Regions from separate parts of the Jeotgalibacillus aurantiacus genome, predicted to be linked through region 3. Evidence: predicted binding sites of a transcription regulator. Region 3 holds the regulator's gene; each other region holds the start of a gene.
The links. Region 3 encodes CtsR, which represses protease genes until heat stress. Its sites were predicted from a motif close to ATGGTCAATAAAGGTCAAACA; they were not measured.

Region 1: clpB (ATP-dependent chaperone ClpB) is a predicted target of CtsR. The motif match lies at 1,237-1,257, and genes of this name have one in related genera.
Region 2: clpP (ATP-dependent Clp endopeptidase proteolytic subunit ClpP) is a predicted target of CtsR. The motif match lies at 1,524-1,544, and genes of this name have one in related genera.

Annotation. Positions count from the first base shown of each region.
Region 1 is NZ_JACNMS010000002.1:804,720-806,994, forward strand. It holds gene clpB (ATP-dependent chaperone ClpB) at 1-1,227, opposite strand, end outside; gene H7968_RS08770 (undecaprenyl-diphosphate phosphatase) at 1,367-2,197, shown strand; gene H7968_RS08775 (metal-sulfur cluster assembly factor) at 2,273-2,275, opposite strand, start outside.
Region 2 is NZ_JACNMS010000007.1:120,033-122,307, forward strand. It holds gene H7968_RS16710 (hypothetical protein) at 226-438, opposite strand; gene clpP (ATP-dependent Clp endopeptidase proteolytic subunit ClpP) at 859-1,455, opposite strand; tRNA gene H7968_RS16720 (tRNA-Arg) at 1,696-1,767, shown strand; gene H7968_RS16725 (hypothetical protein) at 2,015-2,275, shown strand, end outside.
Region 3 is NZ_JACNMS010000008.1:73,095-75,369, forward strand. It holds gene H7968_RS17185 (protein arginine kinase) at 1-454, opposite strand, end outside; gene H7968_RS17190 (UvrB/UvrC motif-containing protein) at 451-993, opposite strand; gene H7968_RS17195 (CtsR family transcriptional regulator) at 1,011-1,472, opposite strand; rRNA gene rrf (5S ribosomal RNA) at 2,156-2,271, opposite strand.

The DNA of each region.
Region 1 (2,275 bases), on a different contig from region 3:
TGGCATGGAGTCGATTTCTGTACGGATCATGGCACATGCTTCATCAATCAGATCGATCGCTTTATCCGGAAGAAAACGGTCTGTAATGTAACGCTCTGATAATTTCGCAGCAGCTACAAGTGCTCTGTCGTGAATCGTCACACCATGATGAAGTTCAAAACGCTCTTTCAATCCTCTTAAAATAGAGATTGTATCCTCTTCATCCGGCTCCTGGACAAGCACCTGCTGAAATCTTCTTTCAAGTGCAGGGTCCTTTTCAATATACTGACGGTGCTCATTTAACGTTGTGGCACCGATACAGTGAATTTCACCTCTTGCTAGCATTGGCTTCAGCATATTTCCAGCGTCCATTGCACCTTCTGTTTTTCCGGCACCAACGATGGTGTGAAGTTCATCGATAAATAAGATGATTTGACCATTACTTTTCTTTACCTCAGCAAGGACCGCTTTCAGTCTTTCTTCGAATTCGCCGCGGAACTTGGCACCGGCAACCAGCGCGCTCATATCAAGTTCAAATACAATCTTGTCTTTTAAGCCTTCCGGAACATCTTTTCTGACGATCCGCTGAGCAAGCCCTTCGACAATCGCTGTCTTTCCAACACCAGGCTCTCCGATTAAAACCGGGTTGTTTTTTGTTTTTCTCGAAAGGATCCGGATGACATGTCTGATTTCAGCATCCCGTCCGATGACCGGATCCATTTTCCCTTTCTTCACTTCTTCCACCAGATCCCGTCCATATTTGGTAAGCGCTTCGTATTGAAGCTCAGGATTTTGTGTTGTCACGCGTCTCCCTCCTCTTATTTCATCTATAACCGTTTTAAGTTCTGTCTCTTTAACGTTTTGTTTTGATAAATAAGATACGGCTGGCTGGCTCGAAAGTTTCATTAGACCCAGTAACAGATGTTCTATAGAAAGGAATTCATCCTGAAATCCTTTCATAAACTCTTCTGAGTGCTTCAGCCATTTCGCAATATCATTTGAGATAACAGGGTTGTACTGATCTGCATGGATCGTCGAGAATGAATCAATTCTTTGTTGAAGAAAAAGATTGAATTCTGCAGTATCCAGCCCCGATTTTTCTAAAATCTGATTGGCAAAATCATTGTTGTTCAGCATTGCAGTTAAAACATGCTCTATTTCAACAGAAGAATGACGACGGTTTTCAGCTATTTCTTTTGCACCGACAAACGCTTCCTGAACGCTGTATGTCATCTGTTCAAGTTTCATCCCGACACTCCTTTGACCTTTTTTGACCTTTACTGTATCGTAGCATGTTTTTCATTAAATTGTAAAGAAGATTCGCTTTACATCAGGTGTTTTCGGTGGTTAAATAAATACCATGTGACGAAAGAATGTGGAGGATTTTATGGATATTGAACAGTTGTGGATCATCTTAAAATTTCTATTTTTAGGTCTGTTTCAAGGGTTAACAGAACCGATTCCGATTTCTTCGAGTGGACATCTTCTACTCGCTCAGTATTTTCTTGGTGTTGAGATCGAGGGAAACTCATTTACTTTTGAATTGCTGGTCAATTCAGCTTCCTTAATTGCTGTATTGATTATTTACCGCAATGACATTGCAAGACTGATTGTAAGAGGCCTCGGGTATATCAAAACAAAAAATCCGGAAGATAAAACAGAGTTCAACTTTATTATTTTCCTTATTGTCGGTACGATTCCTGCCGGTTTGATCGGTGTTCTTTTCGATGATGACATCTCACGTTTATCAAGCCCTCAAACCGTTGCAATCACGCTGATGGTTACAGGGATTGCCCTATTTTTAATTCGTAACCTTCGCGGAAAACGCGGGGAAAACGGGATGACCATGAAGGATGCTGTCATTATCGGTTTTGCACAGGCGGTAGCGCTGATTCCCGGGATTAGCCGAAGCGGGGCGACTATTGTCGCGGCGATGGCCAGAGGTATTCATCAGGAAACGGCACTTCGTTACTCATTCCTGTTATTTATTCCGGTAAGTTTAGGCGGGACCGTTCTGAGTTTGTCTGATTTCCTTTCCGATGATAATATCGCAGAACTGTGGTTCCCATATTTATTAGCATTTCTTGGATCACTCGTCGCTTCCTATTTTTCGCTGAAGTGGTTCATGAACATTATGGCTAAAGGAAACCTGATCTATTTTGCGATCTACTGTCTCGTTGTTGGGCCGATCGTATTGCTGGTTCTCACATTATCGTAATGAGGAATGGAAGAGATTGATTTTTCTTTACGCAAAAAAGCTGGAACTGACACGAAGTCGGTTCCAGCTTTTTTATCA
Region 2 (2,275 bases), on a different contig from region 3:
ATCTCGAAAAGGAGTAAGCAATGTATTGTTAACAAAGGGACGGAATTCGTGAGCTTGGCTGCGGAGTTCGTGAGCTTAGCCATGGAGTTCGTCAGGTTATGACGCGAGTTCGTGAGCTGCCGGCAACAATTCGTGAGGTCCGCGAAAAGTTTGTGAGGTTAGTGATAAAAGGCACTGCTCCTGAAAATAAAAAAGCCCTTCCTATTGAAAGGAAAGGCAAATGGTTTACTCATCTTCTTCTATATAAGTTTGAATGCAGCGCTTAAGCTGCTCCATCATCTCTTCTAAATCAAAGCCGGGGATCGTAATCGTATGATTTTCTTTAAACTCAACTGAGATTGAGTAGTAGTCCCGAAACTCTTCGAATGCCACCTGATAGTCGAATCCAAGAACCGTGACAACAGGACGGAAATAATTAAGACTGTCTGAATTTTTCATAATGTTGAAATCCCTCCATCCGGCTTATCCTCTCAGATAAAACATACATTTACAATACATGTTACAGTAATATAATAATTATGTATTTATTTGTAATAGAGTGATGAGTCCATTCTTTATCTATATGCTGAGGATCTATAAATATGAATTTTATTTTGGATGAGTTTATGAGAGGCTGTGCGAAGCTGATTTCAAGAGGAAAAACAATGAGGGGAATCTGCTTTTAACCAAAAATCGCTGTATTTTGTTTCCTGAATCAGCACATAAAATAAACCGATTATGACAAATAATCATTTTAAAATTTAATTTCTGAACAATGCATATCCCATTGCACCCAATTGAATCATTCCATAGATTGATATAACAAAAAAACTGCTGCAGTACTCACGAAGAGTGCTGCAGCAGTTTTAAAGTCAAATCTTATTTTTCAGCAAGCTTATTGCGGTCCATGATCTGATCAATCAGACCATATTCCTTCGCGCGCTCTGCTGTCATGAAGTTATCACGCTCAGTATCACGGGCAATCGTTTCGATATCCTGGCCTGTACGCTCTGCCAGAATGCTGTTCAGCTTGTCACGCAGGAACAGGATACGCTTTGCAGCGATATCGATTTCCGTTGCCTGACCCTGTGCACCGCCAAGTGGCTGGTGAATCATGACTTCTGCGTTTGGAAGGGCATAACGGTGACCCTTTTCACCCGCCGCAAGAAGGAATGCACCCATAGATGCTGCCATACCGATACAGATTGTGTGTACCTTTGGCTTAATGAACTGCATCGTATCATAAATCGCCATACCAGACGTGATGCTTCCACCCGGGCTGTTGATGTAAAGATAAATATCCTTTTCAGGGTTATCCGCTTCAAGGAAAAGAAGCTGGGATACAATGGAGTTCGCCACATTATCATCAATGGCACTTCCAAGCATAACGATCCGGTCTTTTAACAGACGTGAGTAAATGTCATATGCACGTTCACCGCGGTTTGTCTGTTCAATAACTGTAGGAATTAGATTCATGTGAAAATCCTCCTTCAAAAAGGTAATGTTGGTGTTACTGGTAAGTATGTACTGACAATCATACAATGATGGTCAAAAAAGGTCAAACAAATCGATTCAACCTTTTGTTCTTCTTTCATCATACCCATTCCAGCATACGTTTAACAAGTTTTATCGATGCCAAATCGTTTTTAAATACGCCCTTGCATTCATCCATACGCTCGATTATAATAGAAAAGCGCGCTTAACACAGCGTATCTTGCCCTCGTAGTTTAATGGATATGACGCAAGATTCCGGTTCTTGAGATAGGGGTTCGATTCCCTTCGAGGGCGTTTGGTAACAATTTTGATATGATTTTGATGAAATGAAATTACATCAAAACGTTGTTAAATCAATGTTCTTTTGACTACATGTCAAGGGAACATTTTTATTTTATAGCTTTGGTTTTAAAGTTTTACTACACATTGCACTACACAAATATAGCTGTTCAATTGCATTGACATTTATATAGAAGAAACTGAAACTAATCCACCTCTATTAATGTATACTATTGGTAAATACATAAAGGGGGTTTTCGTTATGAAACGAGGTTTAATTTTGTTGTTGCTTTCGTTTACATTAGTAGCTTGTTCTGGGGAAACTGAAACATCTACTGCTGAATCAGAAACAGCAGCATCATTGCCAGACGTTCCTGTTGATGTGATCGCTTTGGCAGAAAAGATGAAATACGATGTTGATACGCTAGAAGTTAATGAGGATGATACTGGTTTTAACATTCGACTTGAAGATCATAATTTGATTGCGAATATGGATAGTGCTGGTGAGTTAAGTGGATACTCA
Region 3 (2,275 bases):
AATCACAATGCTGCTCAATCGCATCATCAAGCTGCAGCGCCTTACTCAGCGCTTCCTTCAACTGGAGCCCCGGAAACAGACACTGAATCCGCAAATGATCCTCTTCATTAACCATAATGCTGATCTCTTCGTCATCTGACAGCCAGACAGCCGAAGCGCCTGAATCCTCCGCCAGATTCGGACTGATCAGATGCTTTTCCACCAGCACCCGTTTTTCAAGTCCCTGAAGCTCTTCCATTTTCAGCACTTCAAGTCTTTCATCCGCTTTATGAACAGCTGCGCTCACTTCCTCAGCCACAGCACGCGCTTCCTCTTTTGTAAATACAGTCGGGAAAGCATACTTACGGTGATTTCTCGCTAAACGAATCCGGGTCGATAAGACAATCTCAGAGGATGGACCCTCCTCATTCATCCACGAGCTGACAGCCTGATTCAAAAATTTTTCCAAACTCATGACGGACTGCCTCCCTCACCGTGAATCTCTTTTTCCATCACGCGAATCTGATCCCGAACCGTCGCAGCCCGTTCAAACTCCTCTTCCTCGATCAAAGACTTCAACTCAGCACGAAGCTCCGTCACCTTCCGCTTCAAATGAATCGTGCCTCCCTGTCTCTCAGGAAGCTTTCCGTGATGCGTCGTATTTCCACTATGCAATCTTTTTAAAATCGGCGGCAGTTCATCTCTGAACGACTCATAACACGACGGACAGCCAAACTTCCCGATTTTCAAAAACTGCTGAAACGTCATCTGACAGTGACTGCATTTCACAGGCTCACGCTCCGGCTTTTGCGGCTGACTCGGCTGCATGACCGGCGACACATTCAATAAACCTGCCAATAAGTTATTAAATGAAAAAGCACTGTCATCTGACATAAACGCTTCACCCTTATCCTGGGCACAGCTGTCACACAAATGAACCTCCGTCTTCTGCCCATTCATCACTTTTGTAAAATGCACAGAAGCAGGTCTCTCCTGACATTCCTGACATAACATCTTGATCACCCCGCGACCTATTGAAATTTTAACGTCATCAGCATGGCTGTCAGAATGCGGCCGCGCACTTCATCCCGCAACGGCAAAGGCACATTCAGCGTCGTCCGGTCCATTGCACTCAGCATCAGCTTTGCCTCCCGCTTCGAAATACATTCCTCATCAATCAGCCTGAACACAACATCCTCCGCCATCGACTGCGAAACAGACGGCTGAAGAATATTTAAAATCTGATCAATCAACTCAGAACGGCCATGCGTTTTTACCTTAATAATGCGTATATACCCTCCGCCTCCGCGTTTACTCTCAACGAGATAACCCCGTTCCACCGTAAACCGCGTCTTCATCACATAATTGATCTGAGACGGAACACAGGAAAATTTCTCAGCAATCTCACTTCTCTTTATTTCAACTATTTCACTGCCACTTCCATCTAAAACCTGTTTCAGATAGTTTTCAATGACATCTGTGATATTTTTCATCAAGCCACCTCCTCCACCTTGACTTTGACTATCTTTGACTATGATTATACAACAGTAAGATGAAGGACTGCAATTGATTGACTGCAGCGCTGGCGGGGCAAACGTTCGACGATTATTGCAGGAGATTCGACAGCCTTTGAGGTGTTTTTATAATGTAGATTTGGGATTCAGTTCACGATCTTGTCTATTCTTCATAGCATTGATCTTATTCGATATCCTTTCCCGTTTATTCTACACACTTTGTTTCTTATTCTGTATACCTCTGGAAACATTCCGGCGAAGCTCGGGGGCACTGAATGCACTTTGGTAACTTAAAGAGCTGGGTTTTCTTTAAAACCAGCTCGGAATTCTACACACTTTGCTCTTCATTCAACACACTTTTGCTCTTATTCTGTATACTTTTCCGTTTATTCGATACACTTTATTCTCTATTCTGTATACCTCCATAAACATCCCGGCGAAGCTCGGGAGCACTGAATGCAGTTGAGTAACTGAAAGTCTTTTTCCTTTCTCTAAACTAGCTCGAAATTCTATACCTTTACCCCTTTATTCTTCATACTTCTGCTCTTATTCGATCCACTTCTTCATTTATTTGATATACTTTACTCCACATTCTGCACACCTCTGCAAAAACAACACAAAAAAGCCTGTAACTCATCCATTGAGTTACAGGCTTTTTAAGTGCCTAGCGACGTCCTACTCTCACAGGGGGAAACCCCCAACTACCATCGGCGCTGAAGAGCTTAACTTCCGTGTTCGGCATGGGAACGGGTGTGACCTCTTCGCTGTCATCACTAGACTGA